2 regions of the Providencia hangzhouensis genome follow, and region 2 is predicted to be linked to the other one. Evidence: predicted binding sites of a transcription regulator. Region 2 holds the regulator's gene; the other holds the start of a gene.
What was found. The regulator PhoB, encoded in region 2, activates phosphate uptake and scavenging genes when phosphate is short. The targets are predictions, from matches to a motif close to CTGTCATAAAACTGNCNNAT.
Positions count from the first base shown of each region.

Region 1: a site for PhoB is predicted at 13,070-13,089, ahead of phoA (alkaline phosphatase). Genes of this name have one in related genera too.

Region 1 covers NZ_CP135052.1:664,649-680,981, forward strand. Annotated here, with positions in the region: gene PZ638_RS02830 (DUF808 domain-containing protein) at 276-1,190, opposite strand; gene PZ638_RS02835 (glycosyltransferase) at 1,483-2,469, shown strand; gene uriH (uridine-preferring nucleoside hydrolase UriH) at 2,514-3,458, opposite strand; gene PZ638_RS02845 (helix-turn-helix transcriptional regulator) at 3,723-4,466, shown strand; gene PZ638_RS02850 (NAD(P)/FAD-dependent oxidoreductase) at 4,805-6,109, shown strand; gene PZ638_RS02855 (cupin domain-containing protein) at 6,160-6,528, shown strand; gene PZ638_RS02860 (aldehyde dehydrogenase family protein) at 6,557-8,050, shown strand; gene PZ638_RS02865 (helix-turn-helix transcriptional regulator) at 8,214-8,879, opposite strand; gene PZ638_RS02870 (APC family permease) at 9,277-10,767, shown strand; gene PZ638_RS02875 (DUF3156 family protein) at 10,742-11,356, shown strand; gene PZ638_RS02880 (alpha/beta hydrolase-fold protein) at 11,415-12,983, shown strand; gene phoA (alkaline phosphatase) at 13,165-14,604, shown strand; gene PZ638_RS02890 (GNAT family N-acetyltransferase) at 14,812-15,342, shown strand; gene PZ638_RS02895 (DUF1435 family protein) at 15,461-15,715, shown strand; tRNA gene PZ638_RS02900 (tRNA-Leu) at 15,910-15,995, opposite strand; tRNA gene PZ638_RS02905 (tRNA-Leu) at 16,060-16,145, opposite strand.
Region 2 covers NZ_CP135052.1:785,307-801,639, reverse strand. Annotated here, with positions in the region: gene brnQ (branched-chain amino acid transport system II carrier protein) at 111-1,436, opposite strand; gene phoR (phosphate regulon sensor histidine kinase PhoR) at 1,927-3,237, opposite strand; gene phoB (phosphate regulon transcriptional regulator PhoB) at 3,261-3,950, opposite strand; gene sbcD (exonuclease subunit SbcD) at 4,201-5,415, shown strand; gene PZ638_RS03375 (AAA family ATPase) at 5,417-9,100, shown strand; gene PZ638_RS03370 (cystathionine gamma-synthase family protein) at 9,145-10,428, opposite strand; gene PZ638_RS03365 (isopenicillin N synthase family dioxygenase) at 10,477-11,511, opposite strand; gene PZ638_RS03360 (MetQ/NlpA family ABC transporter substrate-binding protein) at 11,752-12,612, shown strand; gene PZ638_RS03355 (nitroreductase family protein) at 12,966-13,565, shown strand; gene PZ638_RS03350 (type 1 fimbrial protein) at 13,997-14,296, shown strand; gene PZ638_RS03345 (bifunctional 2',3'-cyclic-nucleotide 2'-phosphodiesterase/3'-nucleotidase) at 14,463-16,333, opposite strand, start outside.

The DNA.
Region 1 (16,333 bases), 120 kb from region 2:
AATTTTCTGGATCTATAACGATATAGATAATAAAAAATAAAATTTTTCTTTAAGTTTTATGCTTTTATTTATTGATATATAAGATTAAATTTGGTTTGACTGGAAATAGGTTTACGTATTATAGCGTAAATTAAAGATGAGTTTCTTTTGATTTAGATCAGTTTAAATATCGAAGTAAATCAATATGTAAAATAATATACATCGAAAGTGTCTTTGATAATCATATCAATGATAGAAAGAGAGGCAGCCCTAATTGATAGAGCTACCCTTTTGTTTTAAGCTTTTTTTAATTTTTTGAATAGTGAGATTATCGCAACAAGGATTAGACCTGTTACTAGCCCAAAAAATAAATTAATTATAGTCGGTAAGATAAACTGCATAGTACTGCCAATGATGGGCGTTAAGGTTGCTGTAAAAGATATTTCGGTGATCCATTCTGAAATATAGCTGATACCGTGGGTTAGAATACCACCACCGACCATAAACATCGCGGCAGTTCCTACAACAGATAATGTTTTCATCAGATAAGGAGTGACATAAATTAATGAATTACCACATTTTTTTAATAAAGAAGAGGTTTTCTTCTGTAAATAAAAACCTAAGTCATCTAATTTGACAATCCCTGCAACTAAGCCATATACACCGATAGTCATTACGATAGCAATGATAGAGAGTACGGCCACTTGGTTGATAAAAGTGGTAGTGGAAACAATACCTAGTGTGATGGCAATAATTTCGGCTGATAAAACAAAATCAGTACGTATAGCCCCTTTGATTTTTTTACTTTCAAATTCCTTAAGTTGTTCTTCTGATAACTGTAATTGATTTTGGGAAACAGTATCTTTTACGTTAGAATGCAAGAGCTTATGAGTTATTTTTTCTGCGCCTTCAAAACAAAGGTAGGCTCCACCAATCATAAGTAGTGGTGTGATAGCCCAAGGAAGAAAGGCACTGATTAATAACGCTAAAGGAACAAGTATTAATTTATTAATAAATGACCCTTTAGCAACGGACCAAACAACAGGAATCTCTCTATCTGCACGAACACCTGTGACTTGCTGGGCGTTTAGCGCGAGGTCATCACCTAAAACCCCAGAGGTTTTTTTGGCAGCCATTTTCGTCATGACGGAAACATCGTCTAGTACAGCGGCAATATCATCAAGTAATGTGAGTAAGCTACTTCCAGCCACAAGGGTATCCTCAATATTTTTTAAGGTGTCATTAATGTTTATTAGGTCAGTTAATGGATAATTAGTTCACTACAACATAAACCATATGTACAAATAAGATAATTCCACTGCAACTGATAAGTCTGAATTTTGAATTATTAAATTTTTATGACAGTGGAACCAATATGGTTTTTTCTTTTCTAACTTATTAATTTTAGTAAAGTAACATATTGCTATCTGCTATTTTACTTTATATTCGGTTTAATTATTTAGTTTATAAATAAATTTTAATAGATAGGTATAGGGTTAATACATGTCTTCTCAGCCAGTTTTGAGTATTGTCGTTGCTGTATATAATGGTGAAAAATTTTTACCTCAGTTTTTTGATAGCTTAATTGCGCAAAAGCTAGAAAATTGGGAGCTGATCGTTGTAAATGACGGCTCTAAAGATAAAAGTGAAGATATCATTAAGTCTTATGCAGATAAATTTGTACATTTGAAAGTGCTTTATCAAGAAAACCAAGGTGTCTCAGTTGCTCGTAATACGGGGATGGCTGAGGCTACGGGAAAATACATTACATTTCCTGATATTGATGATGAAATTAGCCCACAAATGTACGGACGTTTATTAGAAATCGCATTATCAAATGACCTCGATGTTGCAACTTGTAATGGGACTTATGTTTATACTAATGGCGATGCTCCAAAGGCAATTTTCCCACCGAATAAAGTCCCGTCAACTGGGGTGATTTCAGGCCCTGAGTGGCTTGAAATTGGCTTAAGTTCACGCAAGTTTTTGCATGTAACTTGGCTGAATTTATATCGTTTAGACATGTTGCGCCAACACAAATTTTTCTTTGAGCCCAAATTACATCACCAAGACATTCCTTGGACAACAGAAGTGTTGCTCGTGGCGAAGCGCGTGCAATTTATTAATGAACAATATTATCGATATTTAATCCATAACCAATCTGTTTCACACTCATTGAGTGGTGATGAGCGCTCAGTCCGTAAGATAAAAACCTATTTGAAGATTATTGATATGCTGTTAAATATTTACCAGCGTTATCCTGAACAAGTTAAGCAAGCCCCTGCTTGTTTATGGCAGGTAGGAAAGGAAGGCTTAGGGGTGATTCAAGCGCTATTAGCTATCAAATCACCAGATGTACAGAAGGAAATGGTACAACTATTTTTTGATAAGGGTTATTGGCAAATTGTGTGGGCGCATGCAACTACAGTAAAATTAAAATGGCGATTAATTAGACGTTACACAAAACTAAAAGAAATTATCAAATCATAATTTACTGAAAAGGTAGCTATTTTTATAGGCTACCTTTTTTGTTTCTATTTTGCTAATTGCTTTAGAGAAGCAATAAACATATCCCATAACTTTGGGTTATCTAACTTTGTAGCGACTTGTGTGTGGCAATCTGCTTTAGCGGGGTGGCGAAAGTCAGTCACCGTCATACCCGTTGTTAAAGCACCTTGCAGTTCGATATCAATCGGAGCTTTAATCGTTTCCATTATGGATGGGTCGATAACATAAGCAACAGCACATAGGTCGTGGACAGGGGCATGGTTAGTATAGCCATTACGTCTGCGGTAACCTGCAGTGTAGTAATTTAGGGATTCAACAACAAAATCACTTACAGGTGTGTTTAACGCTGCAATTGTTTCCATTATTTGGTCGTCTGGCCTTGCTTGATGTGTAAGATCTAACCCAATCATAGTGATAGGCCAAGTTTCATTAAACACAATATGAGCAGCCTCAGGGTCTATAAGGATATTGAATTCAGCGACTGCAGTTCGATTGCCTGTATGGTAGCCTCCTCCCATTAAAACAACTTCTTTTACTAATTCTACAATTTCAGGTGCTTTTCTCACTGCCAAAGCAATATTTGTTAGCCCCCCAATAGGAACGAGAGTAATTGTTTTAGGCGGATGTGATTTGAGTGTATCAATAATTAGGTCAACAGCATGGCGCTGATCAATAGGGAGCTTGGGGTCGGGGAGATGAGTACCGTCAAGGCCTGTTGTACCATGAACTTCTGGCGCAGTCTGTATTGTTCTCACTAGTGGCCTAGAGCAACCTGCAGCGATAGGGATATCATTTGCACTAACGAATTCCATAATTGCGCGTGCGTTATGAGTGACTTTATCTAACGTTTGGTTTCCGACGACTGTAGTTACCGCAAGTAACTCTATATTTGAATTGCCTAATGCTAAGAAAATTGCCATTGCATCATCGTGGCCGGGGTCACAATCGATAATAATTTTATTGTTAGACATTATTTCTCCATTTATTAGGTTATTTACGTTTAATTGACATAATATATGGATATATTTATTTTTATGTGATGTAAGTTCTATTTTTGTGAATACTAATGTAATGAAATTATTCATTAGGGTTACTAATGGAGAGTGATGTGATTAACATATTAATAACAATCGTGTTGAGTTTATAAAGATAATGTGTTCTTTATGTAGTTTTAAGCAATATAAATGAAACCGCCCAGATGGTTTTATTAACGACTTAATGATTGAGGAGGCAGAATGGAGAACTATCTAGAAAGATTACCTGATGTTATTGATTCTGTTGCAACTAATCAGTTTTATCCTAATTTATTATCATGGTTGTCTTCACTTATTGCATTCGATAATGCGATTGTTTACTCCTTTGAAAAAGGAGCTCCACCTCGATTTCTTTCCAAAGTAGAGCGCCGTAATAGCGACAGTATTAACAGAATCTATCAACGAGGTGCGTATTTAATGGACCCATTCTACCAAGAAATCCAAAAAGGCGGGGCTTCTAAAGTATTAACACTAAAAGAACTCGCACCTAAAGGATTTTATCATACGGACTATTATCTCAATTTTTATCGTAAAACAGGGTGGTGCGATGAGGCAGGGTTGCTGTTAGATATTTCAACTAATAGGCAGTTAGGTATTTTTTTTGGTAATGAAGATAGGCCTTTTTTCTCGGAAAAATATACGCAAGCGCCACTTAAAGATGCCTTCGATATCATTCGTAGCATGGTCAAACTTCATAAAGATGTTTCTCCTTCTTCGGTGTCGAATCACTACCAAAATACAGACATGCAAACACGATTTGGGTTAACACCGAGAGAGTGTGAAGTTGTCGAATTAATCTTAGCGGGCAAAGGTTCACCACAAATTGCACAGGCACTTTTCATTAGTTTAGGGACAGTGAAAAATCACCGTAAGAATATCTATCAAAAATTAAGTATTAATTCACAGGTTGAATTATTTAACTTATTAATGAATAGGTTAAGCTAAGTATAATGTGTTTTTATATTTATTTTAACCTAATGATTTAAAAGTGTTTTATGGCTGTTATCTTTTTTATTGCTGCGTTATTTTTTTGTTTTTATCTAGATGATCTTAATAAACTAAAATTCAATTAATAATCATCATTATTAATATGGTAATGGTTGTATAACTAATTGTTTATAATATTATATTTTTTGATTTTATAAATTTTATTATTATTTAAATATTCTACTTGCATCACAATTGTTAACTTTATGTTTCGAATGTCCCTAAAGGGATATGTAATTGTTAATGTAAGGTTAAGATAATCAGGTTATCGAAAGATACTAAACAGGGTATCCATAATGAATAACCAAGTAGAATCATTAACTTATTATGCTGCGACTAAGAAATATGACTTACGTTTTCCTACATTAAAGGAAGATCTTGATGTTGACGTCGTGATTATTGGTGGCGGCTTTTCTGGGATCCATACCGCACTTGAGTTGTGTGAGAAAGGGGTTACCAATATCGCTATTTTGGAAGGACGGCATCTTGGCTACGGTGGCTCAGGGCGTAATGGCGGCCAAGTGATGGCGGGTATTGGTCATGACATCGATGCAATTAAAAAATATGTCGGGCCAGAGGGTTTAGAAACAATTTTTAAACTCAGTAATATGGGCGCAGGGATCATGCGTGATCGCATCGCTAAATATGATATTGATGCAGACTTTTGCCGTGGTTATGCATACTTAGGAAGCAATAAGCGCCAAGAAAAGACCTTGCGTAGTTGGCTAAAAGATTTCAAGTCTGTCGATCCTGAGGAAGAAATTGAGTTTTACAGTGGCTCAGAACTAAAACAGATTATTGGTTCTGATGCTTATACCTGTGGTATCAAACACATGGGCGGTGGGCATGTACATTCATTGAACTTATTGTTAGGTGAAGCGAAAGCGGTTAGTGAAATATATGGCGCTAAAATATTTGAGAATAGCCAAGTATTAAATGTTGAGTATGGTAATACCATCAAGGTTAGAACTGCGATGGGAACGGTCAAAGCACAAAAAATGCTGTGGGCTTGTGATTCATTTTTAAATGGCCTTGAGCCGACGATCTACCCTAAGACCATTAATACTTATGCATATCAATTAATGACGGAAGAGCTGCCTGATGAATTGATCGAGCAAATTAGCCCAATCCGTGGAGCTTATAGTGATATTCGTCCAGTTATTGATTACTACCGAGTGACGAATGAAAATCGCCTATTATTCGGCAGTTCAACGCATTTTCTTGAATACATTCCATCTGACCTTAAAGCATGGAATCGTAACCTAATGCTAAAAGTCTTTCCCTATCTCAAAGATGTCAAAATTGAATTAGCTTGGGGTGGACCAATGGCATGTAGTGCAAATTTATTTCCACAAATTGGCTCATTACCACAACATAAAAATGTGTTTTATGCGCAGGGCTATTCAGGTTTTGGTGTTACGCCTAGCCAGATTGTGTGCAAAGTCCTGGCTGAAGGGATGGTAGAAGGTTCTCATCGTTATGACTTAATGAGTTCTATCCCGCACGCCAATATTATTGGTAAAGATAGCATGCGTAATGTGATTGTTTCACTGGCAAAAATAATGCATCAAACATCCGGTTATTGGCAAGGTCGCCGTTAATTCGTTATCCGCCTAACTAGTTTATTTAAATCGATTAAAGGTAAAAAATTATGATTAGTCCATTACTGTTAAACAAACCACTGCCAGAACTATTAAATATTGGTAGCGTGACAAATTTAGGTTCTGTGGTTGTTGAAGGCGACCCTCAAGCGAGTGTTGCGATGATCCACGGTGAACCAACGGATAATCTAACCTGTGGTATTTTTGCTTGCACTAAAGGTAAGTTCAAGATGGTGTATCCATTTGATGAAATGGCGACAGTCCATGAAGGTTCGGTGAAGTTAACGGATGTGAAAACTGGTGTGACGGTTGAATACCATAAAGGCGATACATGGTTTGCTGCGAAAGGTACTGAAGTTTTATGGGAAATTGATACACCACGCTTCGTAAAACATTACCTAGCTTGTGTAAATGCCTAATTAGTTTCTATTGAGTGGAGTTATAACAATGAGTGAGTTAACCCTATTACCAGAAGTCAGCGAGTTCTTGAAGCGTCAACACGGCCATTTTATCAACGGGTTACCGGTTTCTGGCAAGGGCGATACTTTTTTTGATGTTGTTAACCCTGCCACTGAACAGGTTATTGCTAAAGTAAAAGAAGGGACTTTAGCCGAAGTTGATGCCGCAATGGATGCGGCTCATACCGCATTTAAAGGGGTTTGGGCAAATACCACACCAATGGAAAGAGGGAATTGCTTAAACCGCCTTGCTGATCTACTTGAAAAACACCTTGAAGAATTAGCCCAGCTAGAGACGTTATGTTCAGGTAAAACCATTCAATTATCTCGTTTTCTTGAAGTGGGCTCATCTGCCCAGTTCTTGCGTTATTTTGCCGGTTGGGCGACAAAAATCAGTGGAGAGACATTGAATGTCTCATTGCCTTCTTTTAATGGTGAGAAATATTCTGCATTTACTCAGCGTGAACCCGTTGGCGTTGTCGCCGGTATCATTCCTTGGAATTTTTCGATCATGATTTCCATTTGGAAATTAGCTGCCGCTTTAACATGCGGTTGCACGATTGTGTTGAAACCAAGTGAATTTACCCCGCTAACTATGCTAAGGGTGGTGGAATTAGCAAAAGAGGCAGGGGTACCTGACGGTGTAATTAATATCGTGAATGGTGGTGGTCGTGAAGTTGGGCCTGCACTGATTCATCATTCACTTTGTTCTAAAGTGACATTTACGGGTTCAGTACCAACAGGTCTGGCGGTAGGGCGCTCAGCGATGGAAGGTAAATTAACCCGAGTCACACTTGAACTTGGTGGGAAAAACGGCGCTGCATTCTTAGCTGACCTACCGGTTGAAAAAATTGTTAATGGGATTATTGAAGCGGGATATCTAAATCAAGGACAAATTTGTGCGGCTGCTGAGCGGTTCTATATTCCCTCTAAATTGATGGATGAAGTACTAGCAGAACTAAAAACGCGTTTGTCTGCGATGAAAGTGGGTTCTCCATTAGATGAAACAACCGAAATGGGGCCGTTGGCAAATAAAGCGCATTATGAAAAAATCTTAGGTCTATTTGAAAAAGCTCGCCAAGATGGCAGTGAAATTATTTATGGTGGTCAGCCCATTGCAGGTGCTGGGTATTTTGTGCCTCCAACCATTATTCGTGCTAATAGCCCAAATGATGTATTGATGAAAGAGGAAACATTTGGGCCAATAGGGACTTTCTTAAGCTACGATGATGAAGAAGAACTTATTGAGATGATGAATAGCACTCCATTTGGTTTAGCTGCGAGTTTATGGACAAATGATCTCAGTAAAGCGATGCGTATGATTTCGCGCATTGAAGCGGGAACCGTATGGGTGAATATGCATACCTTCCTTGACCCAGCAGTCCCATTTGGTGGTGTTAAGTCATCGGGTATTGGCCGTGAATTTGGTAGCGCCTTTATTGAGTATTACACAGAGTTAAAATCTGTCATGGTGCGTTATTAGTGTTCGATTTATATTTAATTAATCAACATTTCCCGGCCATCGTGCCGGTTTTTTTTGTATTTCAATACAGGAAAAGTAAAAGCGTGAGTTATGAAGAAGGTGGATAATGATTAATTGTCGAGAAAGCGATGAAAATAGATGCCGTAGGTGGTCGTTAAACAAATTAGAGCTTTTCTTGGCGAATGATAAACCCTGATGATACAAGCTCGGTTCGGTTCGTCACATTCGCTTTAGTGAAGATATTGCGTAAGTGGGTTTTCACTGTTGATAGTGAAACTCCCAATAATAATGCAATTCGCTTATTACTTGCGCCTTCCCGTACTAAATGGATGATTTCTTGTTCTTTAGGGGTATAAGACACTAGCGAGTCGGGTAACACATCGAATGTCATTAGTTCAGCGACAGGCAAGATAGCATTTAATCGCATGATTTCTTGCTGGCTAAATGGGCTGTCTCGCAGCACCGAAATCCCCGCAATAATTTTATTTTTACGGCGAATAAATATTTCTGCCATATCAGCCATGTTATTTGGCTGCATAAAATCATGGAAAAAAGCCTGATTTTGCTGGCGTATTTCAGAATCCATTCTCACTAAGCGTAAGTCATCACTGCGAAAATGGTCAGGGTGCAAAGGGTCTAATTGGTGAAAATAAGTGAGATATTCTTCGTGCATTTTTGCTGAGATCCCATGAAGAACGTAGTTATCTGGCTGGCAATGATCATTCACGAGGTAATACACCAATGCGGAAACCGGAATAATATGAGCAATGGTATTTAGGCAGCAATCAATTAATGTTTGTTGATGAGGCTCGAATAATGGTGAAGTCATCATATTCCCTTGCGTATTAATCGAATTATTATCATGCCTCTTAATGAAGTTAACATAAAATAAACATATTAATAACGTGAAGTTGATTACAGTATTTAAAACTGATGAAAACCCCATAAATATTGATTTGGTGCTTTTTGGTATCTTTAGGGAGTTATTTATTAATATATTAATGAGTGATTTATTTGCTACATATTGATATTACTTTGATTATTTTTTTTGCCCTTCAAAATATGGGTACTTTTCGCGAGTTGCATTTTATTTCCCCTCTCTCTAGGTATCGTTCTTTAGGACGATAGCAGCCTGTTTAGGCTTATTTCTATAGTGGATATGTAGTTACTTTGTTTTTACAAAAAATTCACATTCATGACTGGGTAGAGAGTGAGAGGGATGTAAAATGAATTTATCCTCAAAATTGTCGACACATTTAGAAAAAGGGAAAGTTGGCTTTCCGACCACATTGGCGAGTTCTGCCGGCTTGATTATGGCTAGCCCCGTTATTTTAACCGTTACGAGTGGATTCGGTATTGGTGGTGATACATTCGCCCTAGCGGTGTTATTCAGCTTCATTATGATGCAAGCTCAGCTAACCACATTTTCGGAGGCTGCGGCTATTCTACCAACTTCAGGGTCGGTATATGACTATATATCGTGTGGAATGGGGCGTTTTTGGGCGATAACTGGCGCACTTTCGGCTTATTTGATTGTGCATGTGTTTGCAGGAACTGCCGAAACGATCCTTTCAGGAATTATGGCGCTCGTTAACTTTGAGCATCTCAATACTGTCCTAGAGACCAGTAATTCATCTTGGATGGTCGGCGTGGGATTAGTTGTCACGTTTGGGATTTTAAATGCATTTGGTATTGAGGCCTTTGGTAAGGTCGAGGTTGTACTGACATTCGCCATGTGGTCTACGTTAGTGATTTTTAGTGTGAGCGGTTTGATGTTGCCGTTTCATGTCGATATGGACGGCTGGTTCGGTCAGCCACTTAATACGGATCCAACGCTCATCCTTAGTTTTGTGGGGATGGCAATGTTTATGTTTGTTGGTTGTGAACTTGTTACTCCAATGGCGCCTGAAATTAAAAATTCTGCCAAGGTGATCCCTCGCGCGATGACCACGGGTTTATTCTGCGTCGCACTCTGTATGGTGTTATTCGGTGCAGCTCTAGCGAACCAAGTGGAAAATGTGGTCGTTGACCCGCAAACAGGCACACGCTTACTTGAAACACCGATGGCAATCCCTGCATTCGCTGAAATTGTCATGGGCGAGTTTGGGAAGTATTGGATAGGTGTCGCATTATTATTGGCTGGTGGAGCAACCATTAATACGTTAATGGCAGCGGTACCTCGTATTCTTTATGGAATGGCGCTTGATGGGGCATTACCACGCATTTTTGCTTATTTACACCCGCGTTTCAAAACCCCGGTATTCGGTATTTTAGTCGCCGTGATGATCCCATGTTTGCATGCTTTTGCTATTCAAGGTGACCTTGACCGTATTATTCCATTGGTACTGGCGGCGGTGTGTTCTTGGGGGACGGCTTACTTGTTGGTAACGATTTCAGTGGTGTTATTGCGCATTCGTCGACCTGACTTACATCGTGCCTATCGTTCGCCTTTTTTCCCTATACCGCAAATTATTTCGAGTGTCGGAATTATTTTAGCTATTGTGTATATCACTCCTCCTGGCATGAATAAGTCGGATGTCTATATTCCCTTTGCCATTATGTTAGGTTTAACAGCAGGATATGCATTAATTTGGACTGTTTTCGTACAGAAAGTTAACCCATTTAAACCTGTAGATGTTGAATCCGTTTTATCGAATTCCTTTGCTGATGAAGAAATGGAAGGAGGCCAACTTGAGCCATTACGTAACCTCGCCTAAACCATCTTTGTGGGAAAGAATCGGTAAGCTCACTCAGCAACGTTTGCCTGCCGGATATCAAACAGGATTGACACTTAACCGTGTTGAAAAGGACATGGCGCCTTATACATGTGAGTGGGGAGCACCCGGAGTGCTCCTTGTACAGCCTCAGCCTGAGCTAACCATTGAGGTAACTGAGCGACCAAGAAAATTGTTTCTCGCTTTTATCGTATATAGCCGCTTTGCGGTATCTGGCCAGTGTACTAATGATATCAATGCAACAATTGAAGTAAAAACCCGTGGGAGTATAAAGAAAAAACATATCCATTTCGTATCGAAACAAATGGATGGTCATAAAGTTATCGAGTGGTTGAATGAATACCCCGTTATTCGGCAAACATTAGAAGAGCTGGAATTTAATCATTGCAAGATAGAGTTTAGCAGTGGCCGTTGGCGTTGTGAAATAGAGCCTTATACGGCATCAGAAATGGTGAGCCGCATCCCAGCGACTCGTCGTTATTTGAGATTAATACAAAAACAACGTTATTATTTATTGAGTGCGCTGCAGTTAATTAACCAACTGATGGAAAAACGTGCTGTGAGCCATTGAGTTTAAAAGAGTTTTTTGATAGTAATAATTATTATCAATTGACTTGCTGGAATTTGATGTGAAATCTTTGCCTCTTTTAGGTTGTATGTTGTTGTCATCTGCTGCAATGGCAACGCATTCTGACTGCATACGTTTATCTGAGCTTTCCTTTGCTGAAGGGGTGCATGATAGCGAAGGTCATAGTTGCTTATCTTTTGAAGTATCACAGCAAGATTTTATAAAACAACGTGGTGAAGGTCTTTCCAAGGTCCTGTTATTGGATTCCAATAAGCAGCCAGTGCGTGCATTGCAAGAGTATGGTTCAGTACAAGAGCCCCATAGCGCGGATTATGTAGTATCAGAAAATGGGGTTTATTATCTAGTGTTGAATGGTGAGCCGGGTAAACCTTGGCAATTAAAGTTTGACATCAGCCAGTACCAGCCTTTAGCCATTAAAAAAGATAATGAACCTATTAGCCCGATGCTACAAAGTTTGCTTGATGAACATTATCAAAATGGTGATACAAGCGCATTTTGGCAAGCTGTCGCCGCGCAAGGAACCCCTCTGGTTGAAGCGTTTTCAAATCGACAAAAACGCGTGACATTTCTTTGGCGTGGCGCGAAAGCAAATGCCTATATTCTAGGGGCGCCGTCAGGTAATCACGAAAGAATGGCCCACTTGGCGGGAACGGATATTTGGTATCGTTCTTTTATCATTCCTAATGATACGTTATCACAATATAAAATTGCACCGGATATACCTTCTGTGCCTGAGGGCGGCTTTGCTCAACGTAAAGCGATTTTAGTCACAGCGCAGTCTGATCCTTATAATTCTCATGTTATTCCTTCGCAACGCGTAGATAAATATAACCGTTTTTCGTTGTTATCATTGGTACCGAACATACGCCAATGTCACTTCCCTGATGTAGAAAACAGGCAGATTAAAGGCCGTTTAGAGACATTTACGTTGACGAGCCAGGTATTAAAAAACGAAAGAAAAATAACGGTTTATCAGCCTAATATACCAATGGAAGCTCCGGCGCTATTGGTGTTATTAGATGGACAAATTTACCTGAAAGACTATCAGATGGAGAAATTTTTTGATAAGTGGATAAATCAGGGGAATTTTCCTGCTATGAATATTGTATTTGTGGATAGCATCAATTCAGCGCGTCGTGGTGATGAGCTTCCTCCTAATGATGCCTTTCCTAAGTTGCTGGCGGATGAACTTATGCCCCAACTCGCGGAAATGGGAATTCAAGCACCTGCAAGCCATACGATTATTGCGGGTTCCAGTTATGGAGGGCTTGGGGCGACATGGAATGCGTTACAGCATCCTGAAATTTTCGGTAATGTCATTAGCATGTCAGGATCTTATTGGTGGGCTCCGAAGGATAAAGACCCTGAATGGTTGATTCGTGAAATCGAAATGATGCCAACACAACCGATCCGTTTTTTCCTTGAGGCTGGCCTTTTTGAACAACGTGGTAGTTGGGGGGGAATTATTCAAAACCACTACCGGTTATTCGATGTTCTAAAACATAAAGGTTATCAAGTTGATGCCATTGAACTCCCTAGCGGGCACGACTACGTTTCTTGGTGTGAAACGCTTTATGAGGGAACAAACCAACTTGCGTCACAATGGTAAATAGCCCTAACGCTCATTCACAAAAAGCAGCTTATATTTAGCTGCTTTTTTACATTTATGACTAACGTCTTCATTTCGCCATAAAAGCGTCATTCAACTGTCATCTGGCTCCTTTAGCATGCCTTTCATTATTTGAAATATACATCTTCTCTTTTCATTATTGATTGGCAAGGAAACAGTTATGACTGGTAATTTTATGAAATCCCTTTTAGCTGTCACGGTAAGTACTTTAATTTTGGGGAGTACAGTCCCTGCCTACGCGGCTGATAAAAATGATGCGGTGTCAGAAAATCGTGCAGCGCAAGGTGATATCACCAAATTTGGTGGTGCGCGTCGTTTAGCGACAGAGCAAACTGATATCATGAAAGCCGCACTTCACAATGGCCAAGCCAAAAATGTGATTTTATTTATTGGTGATGGTATGGGTGACTCTGAGATTACTGTTGCTCGTAACTATGCAGAAGGCGCTTCAGGGTTCTTTAAAGGTATTGATGCCCTGCCAATCACTGGCCAATATACCCATTATGCGTTAGATAAAAAAACACAAAAACCCGACTATGTAACTGACTCTGCGGCGTCTGCCACCGCGTGGTCTTCCGGTGTGAAAACCTACAATGGTGCATTAGGGATTGATGTATTTGGTAATGACCATGAAACATTAATTGAGATAGCTAAACGTAATGGTAAAGCGACGGGTAACGTCACAACTTCCGAGATTCAAGATGCAACGCCTGCTGCGCAATTTTCGCATGTGAGTGCGCGTAAATGTTATGGCCCTGAGGAAACAACAGAAAAATGTGCGGCTAACGCGCTAGAAAATGGCGGTCGTGGTTCAATTTCAGAACAACTGTTGGTAACTCGTCCTGATGTCACGCTTGGTGGTGGCGCTAAGAGCTTCAAACAAGAAGCAAAGGCGGGTGACTACAAAGGTAAAACGTTGGAGCAACAGGCGATTGAGCGTGGGTATAATATTGTGCGTGATGCTAAGTCATTAGACAGCATCAAAGTTGCAAATCAAGATAAACCCGTTCTGGGCTTATTCCATGATGGTAACATGACCGTTGCATGGGAAGGCCCGAAAGCGGTTCACTACGGTAATATCAACAATGCGCCATTGGAATGTAAACCGAATGCGAAGTTAGACCCTAATGCACCAACATTGGCTCAAATGACGAAAAAAGCGATTGAGCTGTTAGAAGTCAATCCAAATGGTTTCTTTTTGCAGGTTGAAAGTGCCTCTATCGATAAGCAAGACCATAAAGCAAACCCATGTGGCCAAATTGGTGAAACTGTTGCTCTCGACCAAGCTGTACAAGTCGGCTTAGATTTCGCTAAAAAACATGGTGATACATTAGTTATCGTGACTGCTGACCATTCACATTCAAGCCAAATTATTCCAGAAGGAACAAAATCAACGGGCTTAACGCAAGCGTTGATTACTAAAGACGGCTCTGTGATGGTGGTAAATTACGGTAACTCTGAAGAAGATGATTCTCAAGAGCACACCGGTGCTCAGTTACGTGTGGCGGCTTATGGCCCACATGCGGCAAATGTAATGGGTCTAACTGACCAAACTGATTTGTTCTTTACCATGCGCGATGCAATGGGATTGAAGCAATAAACCAACCCTGTAGTGAAAATTCTCCGCAATAGGATGTTGCGGGGGATTTTTTTATTTTCTAGTATATTTTCTTCTTATTTTTCAACCGTTCCTCAATAAACTTACTAAATATTTGCACTTCTTTTTTTATCCGTTATCTTGAGAAATTGAATCATCTGATAACAATAAATGTGCTTCTTCATAGGCACAAATAATGAGAATGGCATAATGAGAGAAGTTCGCGAACTACAACGAGATGAAATCCCATCTGTTTGGTCTATCGACCGCACTGAATTAATTGAAAACCTTTATCTGTATCAAAATGGCGAATTGGTGCTATCCAAACAACGGTTTGATATGAAAGGTTGGCCAGAAGGTGAACCTGAAGCCTATACCCCTCATTTGTTGGAAGGTTATGACCAAGGGGCGATATTTCTTGGGGTTTTTGAGCAGGGCAAGCTAATTGCTGCCGCAAGTTTAGATAATGTGTGGCGCGGTGAGCAAAAAAATTTACTGCAATTATCTTTCCTGCATGTGAGCCACTCGTACCGTGGCCAAGGTTTAGCAGGGATGTTATTCCAACAATGCGCTGAAATAGCGATGCAAAAAGGGGCAAAGGGCTTATATATTTCTGCGACGCCTTCAGAAAATACAGTGCATTTTTATCAACACCTAGGCTGCACCTTAATTGCACAGCCTGATCCTGAATTATTTGCATTAGAGCCCGAAGATATTCATTTTATTTATCTATTTTCGTAAGTTTTTATTTTGTAAAATAAGTGTTAATTTATAGGGAGTGGAATAAAAAAAGCATTGAAATTTACTAAAAACTAGATATTATTGATAATCATTATCATTTAAGAGTGTTGAGGTCACTATGCCAACTAGCATATCAAAAACCACAGGTTTAAAGCGTATAGGCGCTGGCCTTTGGGGAGTCTTTGCTGTGATATTGTTGAGCATTGCTTATGTACTCAATAATATGGGCTTAGATAATCTAAAAATCATTATGATTATCATGATGGTAGCAACTGCAGGGATGTTATTTAATCGCGGTTCTCGTCGTTTATTGATTATCCCAGCTGTGATTTCACTTGCATGTTTTATGATGGCCTTTGTACTACAACGGTAGCTCTATAATCTAATTAATAATTAAATAGAACAGAAGAAAGTGGTATCGAAAGATATTGATAATTGAATGGTATTCAATATAACGGTTTATTCAAATGATTTACTATTGTCTTATAGTAAATAGTCAGATAAGGCAGTGTTAGCATTACAGAGAAGGTCAAAAGGGCAAGATGTTATAAAAAAATGACTGACCAGTGGTGCGAAAGGGGGGACTTGAACCCCCACGTCCGAAGGACACTAACACCTGAAGCTAGCGCGTCTACCAATTCCGCCACCCTCGCAATACTGTCACATCAATACTACTGTCACATCAATACTACATTAATGTGATTTATCCAAAGTTAGTGGTGCGAAAGGGGGGACTTGAACCCCCACGTCCATAGGACACTAACACCTGAAGCTAGCGCGTCTACCAATTCCGCCACCCTCGCAATACCTAACTAAACTTTGATTCATCAATGCTTTTAACCAGCAATAATGTGGTGCGGATTTTAGGCTAATTTCGACGAACGTCAATAATTTTTTTATGTAGTATTTTTGATTGATGAAAAAATGGCCGGTGAGGGTTCACCCGCCATTAAGTTGTATGAAAAATTGTGCTTTAGTCTAATTTATTCGC
Region 2 (16,333 bases):
TCAACAAAAAAATATCATTAGCCCCATTCAAAACGAGTTATGTAACCGCTCTGGTTACACAAAAAAAGGCCGCTAACATTAGCGGCCCTTCGATTCAATAATTGAAATTACTATACTTGTTTATGCTGCGCAGCGGGTGCCACAAACTTATCGCATAAAATTGCCACGACCATCACAACAACAGTTGGTAATACCCAGACTAAATCTTGCTTATACAGTGGCATTGCTGTCATCCATTCAGGAATATAACCTTTCAGATGATCTGACGCTTTTACGGCGCCAATTAGACCGACCACAAAGCTGACTAACATTGTCGGCGCAATCACTATTGTTGGGTTTTTCCACCACTTCAAAGTAAAGCTTAATAAAATTAAGACAATACAAGGTGGATAAATTGAAACTAGCACGGGTAATGAGAAGGCGATTAACTTACTCAAACCTAAGTTTGAGATCACCATGGAGAACACACCTAGGATCAATACCAGTTTACGGTAAGAAATCGGTACATACCGGCTGAAGAACTCTGCACAAGCACAAGTTAAGCCGACGGCAGTTACCATACAAGCAACAAATATTAATACCGCGAGGAAGAAGCTACCGTAATTACCAAAAGTATATTGGACGTAGGTATGTAAAATGTCAGCGCCATCAGCAGGGTTTGGAATTAACGAACCACTATTCTCACCAAGCTTAAACAATGACAAATAGACCAGCGTCAATAATACCCCTGCAATTAACCCTGCCCACATAGTATAACGAGTTAATAATGAAGAGTTTTCGATACCCCTTGAACGCGCCGCATTAACAATAACGATACCAAATACCATCGCACCGAGGGTATCCATTGTCAGATAACCATTGATAAAGCCGTTCGAGAAAGCCATCTCACGATATTCTATTGTTGACGGAATCGGATCACCCGCAGGCCACATGACAGCCGCAATACCCAAAATAGCCAAAGCTAGCATTTTTACAGGCGCTAAAATGTGCCCAACGCTATCGAGCAGTTTTCCTGGGTATAATGAAATACCAATAACTAGAACGAAGTAAACCACGCTGTAGATCAGTAATAGCATATCGGACTCACCACCGAATAATGGTGCGATACCGACTTTATAAGATACAGTTGCCGTTCTTGGCGTTGCGAATAGAGGCCCTACCGACAAATAAGCAACAACCGCCAATAGTAGCCCTGCAGTTTTGCCGACAGGCGTACTGAGCGCTTCAATACCCCCACCCACTTTAGCCAGCGCAATAACCGTCAAAACAGGTAAACCCACACCAGTAACCAAAAACCCTAGTGCCGCAGTCCAAACTTGTTCCCCTGCCTGCAAACCAACCATAGGGGGAAAGATAATGTTTCCTGCCCCGACGAATAACGCAAAAGTCATAAAGCCTAATGCGATGATATCTCTTGATGATAAACGATGAGCCATATTATGTTATTTTTAAGTGACAAAATAGAAAATTATGGGTTTACACTTAGCAACCCTTTGAAATATATATAGCGAGATAGAATTCTGATAAACATACTGTTAACAATATAAAAAAGTATATTTGCCTGTATCACACGAAATGAAAAGTCAAAAAACAGAAAAATTCGCCAATAACTGACAACAAGTAGAACTTTTATAGGGCAAAAAGGCAATAGCAAACCTAAAAACAAGAATAAATAACTAAACTAATTTTCAGAACTAGTGATTACTTTCAGCAAAATCCCAATACTCGTTATATGCTTTGTTCGAAAAATGAACAACTCATCTTTTTCTAGTGATTAGAATTGATTATTTAACAGAATATATAATTAATGTGACAGCAATTATAAGCATTAAATATATGAATATTGAATTGAATATGCATATGGATTGGTGAATAGAAATAATCCACTTTATTAATATTTTGATTATATTAATAAAGTGGAATTATTTACCCATTTTTAAGTTTTTTATCATCAACAATTAGTACTGTTGGTAACGTAAATGAAAACTCACTCCCTTTACCTAACTGGCTCGTCACCACCAACTGACTACTATGATGTTGTAATGCATGTTTAACAATAGCTAACCCAAGGCCAGTACCTCCACCGCCTTGGCGGGAACGTGCTTTATCTACTCGATAAAAACGTTCGGTTAAACGAGGGATATGCTCTGCGGGTATCCCTTGCCCGTTATCTCTCACACTAAAACGCGCCCCTTGCCCGCTTCTCTGCCAATCAACCCAAATTTTGGTGCCTTCAGGCGTATGGCTGATCGCGTTATAGACTAAGTTCGCCACTGCACTACGTAATTGCTCTTCATTACCATGAACACGCAATTTTTCATCAACATGAAATTCAAATTGATGACGCCCTTGGCTTAAACTAAGCGCTTCTTGCTCAATCATTTTGAGAATGACAGGGATATTCACTTGCTCATCAAGGTTAATTTGAGGGGCAATTTCGATGCGTGATAGCTGCAAAAGCTGCTTAACTAAGTTATCCATGCGGTGCGTTTGCTCTTGCATAACATGCAGTGCTTTTTTATTGACCGCAGTCACGTTTTCTTGGTCATCCATAACCTCTAGGTAACCTTGAATGACAGTGAGGGGAGTCCGTAATTCATGGCTCACATTCGCAAAAAAGTCCCTACGCGCCTTTTCCAAACGACGTTTTTCTGTCACATCTCGCGCAACCATCAATAACTGCCCTTCGGTATATGGCAAGATACGAAACTCAACGATTTCACCACTATTGAGCTCGATAGTCAGCGCTTGGTCATAACGTTTGATGGTGAAGTAACGGCTAAAATCAGGATAACGTAGTAAATTAAAAATATGTTGACCATTATCTTCAGGCCAACGAAAGCCAAGCAAAGCCTGCGCATGGCGATTACACCAGAAGATATTCCCTTCGGTTGTCATCATTACCACTGCATCAGGTAGTGATTCTGCACCACTACGAAACCGTTTAATTAACTGGCCTAATTCACGGCGGCGTTTTCGATTACGTTGCTGCATCTGGTAGATACCATAAAAAATGGGTTCCCACCCACCTCGCCCTTCAGGGGGCAACATACTTTTATCTAGCCATAACCAGTAAGAAAGCTTGAGCAGGTTATACCCATGCCATATCAGTGCAGCAAGTAGCGATATCACTAATAGCCACGCTAGGTGGCCAATAAAAACCGATAAAATAAGGGCGGGTAAGATAAATAAAAACAGCCCCCAAATCAGCTGCTTAATCGATAAACGTTCAAGCACGCATGCCTCTCCCTTTGTGGGTTTTAATAACGGATAGAAAAACGATAACCTGTACCACGTACAGTTTGTACCATTTTATCATGACCTTCCGTCTCTAGTGCCTTTCTTAACCGCCGAATATGCACGTCAACGGTTCTATCCTCAACATACACATTGGCTCCCCAGACATAATTTAGTAGCTGTTCTCTACTATATACGCGTTCAGGGTGAGTCATGAAAAAATGTAGTAATTTATATTCAGTTGGCCCCATATCAATAGGGATGTCATTGCTGGTCACACGATGAGAGGTAGGGTCTAATGTTAACCCATTCATTTCAATAATATCTTCCGTCGCCATTGGTGAAATACGACGTAAAATTGCCTTTACCCGAGCAATTAATTCCTTCGGTGAAAATGGCTTGATAAGATAGTCATCCGCGCCAACTTCCAAACCTTTTACGCGGTCTTCTTCTTCTCCTCGTGCAGTTAACATCATGACAGGAACGTCACGTGTTGCGCTATCACGCTTCATATGTTTAATTACTTGGATACCGGAGCCCCCTGGGATCATCCAATCCAGTAGGACGAGGTCGGGTAGCGGGTCAACGAGTTGTGCAATCGCACTGTCATAATCATCAGCTTCAATAGGCTGAAAACCATTCTGTTCTAATACAAAACAAACCATTTCTCGGATGGGCGCTTCATCTTCAACAACTAGAATGCGTCTTGCCATGATTGTTCCTGTAAAATTAAGAAGACATTTAAAATGTGAAAGCATTATGCGTCACTTTTATGACAGAATTATGAATATCAATGGGTAAAACGCATATTAATCTTTATTTTAACGGTTAAATGTCATTTAAGTGAAATATTTCCGCAACATGGTAATAAAGTCACAAACACCCCTCACCCATTATATGGATCAGGTATACTCTCATTATCGAACGTTCATGCTCATTATTGATGATAGGAATTGATAACTCATGCGCATTATTCATACCTCAGACTGGCACCTTGGTCAGTATTTTTTTACCAAAAGCCGTGCGCCTGAGCACCAACATTTCTTAAATTGGCTAGTTGAGCAAGTAGAACTACACCATGTTGATGCCGTCATCGTTGCAGGTGATATATTTGATACAGGTTCACCACCGAGCTATGCACGTGAGCTGTACAACAAATTTATTGTCGACTTACAAAAAACAGGTTGCCAACTGGTTATTTTAAGCGGTAATCACGACTCTGTTTCTGTACTCAATGAGTCAAGTGCTCTACTTCGTTACTTGAATACACAAGTCATTACGTCTGGAAGTGAGCCGCATGTTATTACCTTAGTGAATAAACAAACACAACCTATCGGCTTAGTTTGTGCCATTCCTTTTTTACGTCCTCGGGATATTCAACTGAGTATCGCAGGGCAAGATATTGAAGAGAAACAACGCTCACTACAAAGCGCTATTCATGATCATTACCAAGCCAGCTACCAACTCGCACTAGAACAACGAGCCGCTTTAGGGTTGGATATCCCAATTATTGCAACTGGCCATTTAACCGTTGTCGGCGCAGCCTTAACTGACTCTGTGAGAGACATTTATATTGGTACGTTAGATGCGTTTCCTTCTGGGGCCTTTCCCCCTGCTGACTATATTGCCCTTGGCCATATTCATCGCCCCCAAGTGATTGGAGGACAAGAAAATATTCGCTACTGCGGTTCACCTATTGCATTAAGTTTTGACGAAACAGCGCAACAAAAAAGTGTCTGCCTTATTGAATTCACTGGAAGTGAATTAACTCAAATTACCCCCTTGAAAATCCCCATTATTCAGCCATTACAAAGCATTAAAGGATCCTTAAGCCAAATAGAACAGCAATTAGAGATATGGAAAGATTACCAAGGTGATAAACCGGTTTGGCTTGATATTGAAGTCGCTTCACAAGATTACCTCGCTGATATCCAACAACGTATTGAAGCGTTGACACAAGACCTCCCTGTCGAAATCGTGATACTACGCCGTGCACGCAAGCAAATACAGGGACAAAACCAAACCTTGGCCAATGAAACATTGAGTGAACTCACCGTAGAAGACGTTTTTTTACGTCGCCTTGCCCAAGAGTCATTAGAAGATCCTGAGCGTGAACAGCGCCTAGTGCAGTTATTTCAACAATCTTATGACGCATTACAAATGAGCAAGGAAAGTTAATATGAAGATTTTAAGTTTACGTTTAAAAAATATTAACTCCCTTAGAGGTGAATGGAAAATTGATTTCACTGAAGAGCCATTTGCTAGCAATGGGCTATTTGCCATTACAGGTGCCACAGGTGCAGGAAAAACCACTTTATTGGATGCAATTTGCCTCGCGCTTTATCACCGAACACCGCGTTTAAAAACCATTTCTAACGCACAAAATGAACTGATGACTCGCCACACTGGGGAATGCCTTGCGGAGGTGGAGTTTGAGGTCAAAGGCAAAGCTTATCGTGCCTTTTGGAGCCAAAGACGAGCAGGAGGAAAACCTGACGGCAATTTACAACAGCCTAAGGCGGAACTTGCAACGGTTACTGATGGTAAAATATTGACCGTAAAAATCACAGAGATAAAGGAATTAGTAGCACAAATAACTGGGCTTGATTATGAGCGTTTTACTAAATCAATTTTACTCTCTCAAGGTGATTTTGCTGCGTTTTTAAATGCTTCAGAGAAAGAACGCGCTGATTTACTTGAAGAAATTACAGGCACTGAAATTTATAGCCAAATTTCAATTTATGTTTTTAATCAACACAAGCAAGCTAAAATTGACTTAGATTTGCTAAAAGCGAAAGCGCAAAGCATTAATTTACTCACTGAAGCAGAACATCAAGAGTTATTGGCACAACAAAACCATTTACTTGAACAAGAGACTCAAACCAAGCAACAGCGTGCTCGCCACCAACAAGGGGTTAATTGGTGGCAACAATATCACCAACTCACCCAGCGCATGCAATCACTTGATGATGAGCTTAAAAAAAACGAGCTTGAGTTCCAAGCTGCTCAGCCTCAGTTGAAACGGTTGGCGGACAGCGCTCCGGCAGAATCTCTTCGTCCGTTGTGGCAGGAAGTTGAACGCCTGCAACTACAACTCACTGAATACACGAATAAACAACAACGTTTGCAACTTAGCTTGCAAACTCAGCAAGCTGAACGTGCCCCACTGCAAGAGAAGTTGTTGAAATCACAATCCGAGTATCAACAACACCTTGATTTCGCCAAACAACAACATCAATTGATTGATGAAACTGTCAGGCCTCTGGATAACCAAATTGCACAATTGAAACAGCAGCAGTCTGAAATTACGCAGCAAATTGAGCAACAGTACAAAACTCTTCAGCAAAAACAACACTTAGTTAATGAGACACAGAATCAGATCCAAAATGCTCACATTGAGTTAAAGAAACACAACCAATTCCTAGAAGCGCACCCAAAAGACGCTGAACTGAGTTCCCAAATAGGTAGTTGGCAACAACAAGGTTATTTTATTTTCGAATTAGCCGACAAACTGGCGAATTTGCACAATAAACAACAAATACTTTCAAATGGCGTCGCACAGTTACAGCGACAACAACAGCTGCAAACTGAAAAATTATCCCAAAAACGTCTCGAGTTAGAGCGCAGCACCGTCGCATTCAAAAAACAAGAAGAAACCTACAAACAAAATCAAGAAAAACATGATGTTAACACCATCAACCAACACATTGAACAGCTACAAGCTCGATTACAGCATGCCAAGTTATTACCCCTAATATTATCTCAATGCCTTAATACTCAAACACAAAAACAGAAAGAAATTCAAAAAGATGTTGAATTAGCACAAAGTATCACTGCAACGCAAAAAGAGTTGAGCATTGCCCTGACACGTATTAATGAGTTAGCCCCACGCGTCAAACTAACCAATGATAAATTACAATTAGAACAAAAAATTGTCAGCCTAGAGCATGAGCGCCAGCAACTCATAGCAGGTAACCCCTGCCCATTATGTGGTGCAACAGAGCACCCTGCAGTTAACGATTATCAATCAATCCATCTCAATGAAACGCAGCAACAACTCATTGAACTAACAGATAAACTCGACCAATTAAAACAGCAACAAGCTCAGTTAGAATCACAACTTCACACACAAAAACAACGTCAGAACGAAAACTTACAGCAACAACAGCAAACCAATGAACAATTCGATGCTTTTAACCAACAGTGGCAAAAGGCATGTGAGCAAGCACTCACTCCTGAGTTAGCCCAAAATGAGCAAGCCGTCACCCTCTTAGTTAATCAATTAACGGATCAATTAGCTACGCAACAGAGAATAGTGGCGGATATGGCGGCTCTAGAACGTGAATATCAGCAAGCCAAACATCATTTACATGAACAACAAGCTAGCTTTACACAGCTGCAATCAGAACTGTTATTAGTCGAAGAGCGTTTAAAAAACCAAACGCAACAACTTGATGAGCTCCAAAAAGAACATAATCAGCTCCAACAGCGTAAACAGATACAAATAGAGCAATGGCAATCCACCCTAGATCCATTTAACTTAAGCGCGCCAGATAAAGATAAGTTTGATGAATGGTTTCGCGAAGTTACTCAGCGAAGTGAGCGCTTTAATAACCAAAAAATGGCGGCGCAAACACTTAGCCAACAAATTGAAGTCAATAATGCCACATTAAAAGTTGAGTCAGCACAACTCCGTATTCTCACTCAACAAATTGAACAAGAAGAAAATCGACTTAAACAAATTGAGTTAGGTTTAGAGCAAAAAATAGCGCAACGGAAAACACTGCTTTCTGGTTTAGCTATCAGCCAATTCATTCAGCAATTGAATGATAAACAAACCATCCTTTTCCAAACTCAGGAACAATTAAGTAAACAACTCAATGAGATTGATAAAGCCATCGCCTCAATGAATGGAAGCTATCAAGAGCTCATTGACGCCAGTGAAAAAACAAAACTGGCACAAAAACAAGCCAATACCCTGTTCACTCAATCACTTACAGATAGCCCATTTAGCCATCAACAAGCCTTTCTTGATGCGTTAATAAGCCACGAAGAAAAGCAACAATTAGAAGAGCTAAAACAGCGCATAAACCAAGCTCGTATTCAGTGTGAAACACGTTATAAAGAGGGGCTACAGGCGATTGAAGCACTGAATCAACAGCGTATTGCTGATTTTTCGGCGCTTACTGAAACGCAATTACAAACAGTAGTCACTCAACTTGATGAAGAAATTAAGCAAATAAACCAAAAGCAAGGCCAGATAATTAACCAACTCAGTGCAGATAAGCAACTGCGCCATCAGCAACAAGATTTACTGCAAGAAATAGAGAAAAGCCAATTAAGTTATGACGATTGGAGCTATCTCAGTTTACTTATCGGCTCCGCTGAAGGGGATAAATTCCGACGTTATGCACAAGGCCTAACTTTGGATTGTTTAGTTTCTTTAGCCAATCAACAACTTGAAAAACTTCATGGCCGTTATTTATTACAGCGTAGCCACCAAGCAAACCTTGAGTTACAAGTTATTGATGGCTGGCAAGCAGATAGCATTAGAGACATTAAAACGCTTTCTGGCGGGGAAAGCTTTTTAGTGAGTTTAGCATTGGCCCTAGCGCTATCCGATATGGTGAGTCACCGTACACAATTGGAATCGCTCTTTTTAGACGAAGGTTTTGGGACTTTAGATGCAGAAACGTTAGATATTGCCCTAGATGCATTAGAAAGTTTGAATGCATCCGGCAAAACTATTGGCGTAATTAGCCATGTGGAAGCAATGAAAGAGCGCATCCCCGTACAAATTGCAGTGAAAAAAGGCAATGGACTTGGTTTTAGCGAACTTCCCGCACAATACCGCATCAGTTAACGCAATTTTGTGATTATTCAGGGTGGGAAAGCCCACCCTGATGATTAAATCGCCTCTAATGCTAGTTCCAATGCATATTTAAGGTCATTCACATTTTCAATACCAATTGATAAGCGCACTAAATTATCACTAATACCAATATGTTCCCGGACCTTTTGAGCAACACCTGAATGGGTTGTGGACGCCGGATGGCTGGCGAGCGACTCAGTCCCTCCTAAGCTAACTGCTAATTTAAAGATAGCTAAGTTGTCTAGAAAACGAAATGCATCCGCTTCATTACTCCCCACATTGATAGAGAAGGTTGAGCCTGCACCAGTGCATTGTTTTTGATAAACTTGATGTTCCACACTCCCTTCCGGAAAAAAAGCAGGAAAATGCACTTTGCTGACTTTAGGGTGCTGATGGAGATATTCAGCCAATATTTTTGCACTCTCATTTGCCCTTTCCATACGTAACTGTAATGTTTCTAATGACCGCCCTAACATCCAGCTAGAATGGGGGTCAAGCTGTGTACCGATGGCATTACGTTGCGCCTTCACTTTCTTGACTAACTCCTGACTTCCAACCACAGCACCCGCAACTAGGTCTGAATGCCCTCCCACATATTTAGTTAGTGAGTACACACTTAAATCTGCGCCTAATGACAACGGCTTTTGAAATACAGGCCCTAGCAACGTATTATCGCAAATGACTAATGGAATTTGTCCATTTTGGTTCGTCGATATCTGCTTTGCCACTTGGCTAATTAATTCAATATCAACAAGTGTATTCAATGGATTAGACGGCGTTTCAATATAGATAGCCGCGACTTTTTTACCTTTTTCGATACGTTTAGCAACGTCTAAAATAGATTCTTGCTCATAACCATTTTGAAAAGGAACCGAAGTTATTCCAAAACGGGCTAACGTGTTTAAAAATAAGGTTTCAGTTCCACCATAAAGTGGCTGAGAATGGAGTAACACATCACCCGGTTGCAATACTGCCATTAAGCACGTTGTAATTGCCGACATACCAGAAGAAAATAGCGCTGCGCTTTCTGCCCCCTCATACAGGGCGAGTCTGTCTTCGACAATCTCACTATTTGGGTGGTTAAAACGTGAATACACCAATCCTTGTTTATGGTTTTCGCTCGTTTGTGTGCGCCCACTAACTAAGTTAAAAAAATCTTTCCCTTCCTGAGCGGTTTTAAATACAAATGTGGATGTCAGAAAAACAGGTGGCTTAATTGACCCTTCTGAAAGCTTAGGGTCATAGCCATAACTCATCATTAAGGTTTCTGGAGATAATTCTTTACCTTGTAAGTCCTTTTTATAGCTCTGTTCTGACATTTTTAGCTCCAATATGGTTTATCATCATATCTCTAACGACTCGACTGCTCAGATAATATTATTATTACTTATTATTTGCTCATATTCCTTAGGATAAAAGCGACGTGTGACCGTTAAATGGGAGCGCAAGCGCCCTTTAATGACATTTTTTCCGAGGTTGGTAAATAATGGATTCAATGGATCGCTATCAGGCCCTAACGCTTGTTGCGCTAAATAATGGGGTAAATTTAATAATGGGACTTCTTCTGCAAAAATATTTGGCGTAATAAAATAAGCAATAGAATAACGAGAATGACTATTTTTACGCCTAACAACTTGATGAACATTCGCACGTAAATAGCCATTAGTGGCTAATTCAAATACTTCTCCAATATTTACCACAAATGCATTTTCCAAAGGTTCAACATCTATCCAGCCTACATCTGTTTCAACTTGTAGGCCTCCACTATTGTCCTGCCATAATAAGGTTAAGATCCCCGCATCTTTATGTGCGCCAACGCCTTGCTCTCCTTCATTATTATTTTCTCTTGCCGGGTAATGAATAAGTTTTAATAAATGTTGTGCCGGCTCGGCAATAATTTTATCAAAACTATTTTCAGGTAATTCTAGTGCAACTAAAAACGCTTTAATTAATTTTACTGCAATGGTTCGCATTTCACTTTGCCACGCAAGTGCCTGAGATTTAAGTTCAGGTAAAGATTGCGGCCATTGGTTTGGCCCGTGTAAATTAAACCAGATAGGGTCATCTTGATTAAGTTGCAATGCAGGTAACTCTTCACCAATATCAATCTGTTCACGGTAATCCGGCTGGCTACGAGTGCTCTCTTCCGTGGATGCTGTATACCCACGAAAATGCTTTGAGTGCTCCATCGAAATGCTTTCTTTTTCGCTTTGAGGTAAGGCAAAAAATTGTTTAGTTGTGGCTAATAGTTGCTCACGTGTACCAACAGGAATATTGTGCCCAACAAGATAAAAAAAACCAATTTCTCTAGCAATAAACCGTAATTTTTTGTAGAAATTCTCTCGTGTTTCAGGGTTTTCGAGTTCTTGTAAATCAATAATGGGTAATTGTGTTATAGACATATTAATCGACCTTCTAAAATATTTATTTAAATAATGAATAAAATTCAAGATATATTTATCACTCGATTAAATACCACATCTGATATTACTAAAAATAATTTAAAACTATATCGATATAACTTTTTGTAACAGTTAACATCTTATATAACTGAAAATAAGAAATACGAAAAAAATATTATTTATAAAGCGTTATTTTTATTTGGTTAGATACCGAGAACAAAACCAATTAGAGATCATCAAATGAAAAAACTACCTGCAGTGTTATTGTCCTTGTCGTTATCAGCCTTAGTGGCTTGCTCCCAAGAAGAAGACACCAATGAAATTACAGAACCACAAAAAGTAACTTCACAAAAAATTATTATTGGCAGCCACGGTAGTGATGCGGATATATGGAAATTTATTGCCCAATCACCGGAAGCTAAACAAGCCAACCTCGATATTGATGTCAAAATTATTGACGATGGAATAACACTCAACGTCGCTACCATTGACGGAGATGTTGATGTTAATGCATTTCAATCTTGGAGGTTTTTAAAAGATTTTAATAAAAATCATAATAACCAATTAACGGCGATCTCAACCACCTACTTTGAGCCAATGGGCATATATTCGGTAAAACATAAAAAATTAGCTGATTTACCTAAGCAATCTATCGTTGCCATTCCCAATGATGCCGCCAACCATATACGTGCACTTAAATTACTTGAAAAGTCGGGGTTAATTGCATTAAAACCTAATTTTAACCAAGCCACAGGGTCTACTAATGATATTGTCTCGAACCCTAAGGACTTAGTTTTTAGGCAAATAAAATATGCTCATGGCCCAAGAGCATTGCCTGATGTTGATATTGCAGTCATAGGTAATACCGCTGCACAAGAAGGCGGGTTAAACGTTTTAACTGACTCGTTATTTAGGGAAGAGAATGATGAGACTATTATTAATAATATCAATTTATTAGTTGTTAAAACAGATAACAAGGATAACCCTAAATTTGCCAAATTAGCAGAACTGTACCACACTGAAGCGGTAAGAAAGTACATCATTGATAATTTTGGTGGAACTAAAATCGAAATAACCAAAAATGTTAGTGAACTCAATTAAGTAAAACTAGTTATCATTCTTGCCTAGCAGGATTACGCCTCTTGCTAGGCTCTTTAATGCCCCATCTATTCTCTCTTTTTCTATGCTCAATTATTTTATATGTATATTATTCATTTGTGCCTATTAATGTCATCTCCCATCATAAAACCTCACCAGAAACATATTTAATATATTGATTTTAAACAAATTAAAAGCAAAGCTTAACTTAGTGCAAAAATTTGAACCTTATCGTTAAATTTTTTTTCTATGATTTTTCATTCGCCAAGTTATAGTAATAACCATTGAAACACACTACGGCTTCTAAGATTTATTCAATAAAATGCCGTGCGCTAATGAAAAGCTAGGAGACTAAAATGTCTAACGCATTTATCGAAATGATTAAAAATCGTCGTACTATTTATAACCTCGGCGATGCTTTACCAGTATCAGAAGAACACGTCACGAAACTAATTAAAGAAGCAGTTAAACATTCACCATCATCATTTAACTCGCAAACGTCTCGTGTGGTAATTTTATTTGGTGCTGAACACAAAAAATTGTGGAATATGACTAAAGAAGCACTGCGTAAAATTGTTCCTGAGCAAGCCTTCGCTTCAACAGAACAAAAAATTGATAGCTTTGCTGCAGGGGCTGGTTCTATTCTGTTTTTTGAAGACGAAAACATCGTAAAAGGTTTACAAGAACAATTCCCTTTATATGCGGATAATTTCCCAATTTGGTCTGAACAAGCCAGTGGTATCGCACAATTTGCAGTCTGGACAGCATTATCACAAGAAAATATCGGTGCATCTTTGCAACATTACAATCCACTGATTGATAATGACGTTCAAACAACATGGAATGTACCAGCTAACTGGATATTACGCGCTCAAATGGTATTTGGTTCGATTAATGCACCCGCTGGTGATAAAGACTTTATGGACGACGATGTTCGTTTCAAAGTTTTCAAATAAACTAGAATACTAAGAATTTAAATAATCCTCTCGTAATATATTTACGAGAGGATTTTATTTATTTGATATAATCAAGGTGAATAATTCAATGTCATCACCAATGATGATCATAGTTTTAACTTATAACTTATTCTAAATTAATCCGCACCCTCAATAAAACATATTTATTCAAAATAGTTTATCGAAATAAAAAGAAATATTTACAATTATACTATTATTATTACACTCGTGTTACCGTCTGACTATTAATTGAACATGCGAAATTTGACAACTACATAAGTTGATATTTATCAATTCATTAGCCAATCACCCTACTAAACTCTAAGTATATTTTCATTTTTAGTTTTGCATTATAGATATTTGAACTACACTAAAAGTGAGAGCACAAAAACACGTTCCATCGTGTAAGTGTTATTAAGGGGGGGTGGACTATGAAAGGTTTATCTTTACTAACATCTGTTGTTGCTATAATCATTTCAAGTTGTTCTTTCACCTATGCAAGTAATAATTCATCAGGAGGTACAATTACATTTACAGGTTATATCTATGAGCCACAATGTTCAGTTAAGGTTGAACATAAAGAGCGAGTGAATATTACGTGTTACCGAAAAGGTAAAGATGTTTCAATAACTGGTTCTTTAAAAAATGGCCAAAAGGTAGAATCTGAATATGTGAAAGTTGAGTATGATAAACACACTAAGTTACCTATGTTAAATGTCTTTTATGAGTAGCTCCATAATGGTTACCTTAATCATAACTGCTCGGAATATTTAATGTAAAAATTGTCTTAATATTCCGAGCACTATTTTCCCCTCTAAAAAGTACCTCTTAAACACATTATTTAGCCACTAAAAAGCCCACCCGTAGGTAGGCTTGAATGATATCAATGTGTTCAGATTACTTCTCGGTTAAATCTATTTGATAAATAGCGAAACCAATATCATCAGTACCGACTTGTTTCATCGGATACTGCGCATTCTCTTTGATGAATTTTGCTGCTTTTTCACTTGGTGCAGTTTCAAAGCGAATATCCAGTTTTTTGTCTGTTTTAATTGGAGTGAATGACCAATTATTAGCCGCTTTAGTCGCAATTTGTCCTTTATTTTTAGACTCTTTAGCAATATAAGCCGCTAAAATAGAACGGTTTTCATCCGGTGATGCAAATGCAACATTATTATCACCTGTTCCAGCAAATTTACCGCCGTAGCCACGGTAGTTATTCGTTGCCACTAAGAAAGTTGCTTTTGGATCAATCGGTTTACCTTGGTAGGTTACGTTTTTGATTCGGTTAGCATCTTTGTTGACTGTTTGGCAATCAACATCGTATTTCGCTGGCTGAGTCAGGTCGATTTGGTAATTTACACCACTAATTGTATCGAAATTATAAGTTCTGAAACCATTCCAATTCAATAAGCTTTGTGGTGCTGTTGATTGTGGGTTGATTTGATTGAACATCCCGGCTGAACATTCTAACCACTCGACGACATCCGCACCTGTGGCTTTAACTACAACTAATGTATTTGGATATAAATATAAGTCAGCAGCATTACGGAAAGTTAAATCACCTTTTTCGACTTCAATAAATTCAGTCGGTGAATTTTTACGTCCACCCGCTTTAAATGGCGCTGCGGCTGCAAGAACTGGTAAATCTGCGAGGTCAGGGTCACCTTGAATAAAGTTTTTGGTGTAATCGATTTGAGCATCATTCACGATTTGTACAGTTGGGTCGCTTTGAACCAATGCTAAGTAGCTGTACATATTTTCGGATGCTTTACCGATATGTTTTCCGACAAACTTACGAGTATCTTGGTGTTCTTGTTCAATAATTTTTGCTAGGTCGCCATCACGCTCAACCAAGGCTTTCTTATTTGGTTTATCATAGACAGGGCGTGCATGAGCTGTTGCATCAACCACTTTCCACGCGCCATCATCATTATTGACCACTAAATCAACCACACCTAAATGATCACCCCACTGTCCTGGCATAACCGCAGGTACACCATTAACTGTTCCCTTTGCAATATCAACACCTTTGATATCGCTGAAATCTTTGCTAGGGAACACGCCGTGTGAGTGGCCAAACATGATAGCGTCGATACCTGGGACTTCACTGAGGTAATAAACTGAGTTTTCAGCCATTGCTTTATATGGCTCTTGAGAAAAACCAGAGTGAGGAATAGCAACAACTAAATCCGCACCTTCTTTTTTCATTTGTGGTACAAATTTTTTCGCAGTTTCAGTAATGTCATTAACTAAAACTTTGCCTTCTAAATTTGGTTTATCCCAAATAAGAATTTGTGGGGGAACAAAACCAATGTAACCAATCTTGATAGTGTGCGTTTTACCGTCTCTATCTTTAACCGGTGTATCTACAATAATGTATGGGTTAAAGTAGTTTTTACCCGTTTTCGCATCAATAATATTAGCGTTAATGTATGGGAATTTTGCGCCATCAATAGCTTTATGTAAGAATTCTAATCCAAAGTTAAACTCATGGTTACCGAAGTTACCTACGGTGTAACCCATAGTATTTAAAAGTTTATGTGCAGGGTGAGATTCACCGTCTTTTAAACCTTCACCTACTATATAGTCTGCTAATGGGCTACCTTGGATTAAATCTCCGTTGTCCACTAATACTGAGTTTGTCGCTTCTTGTTTAGCGGCTTTAATTAATGTCGCGGTACGAACGTAACCAAATTGCTCTGTCGGCTTGTCTCTATAATAGTCAAAATCAATGAGGTTGCTGTGAACATCCGATGTTTCCATTA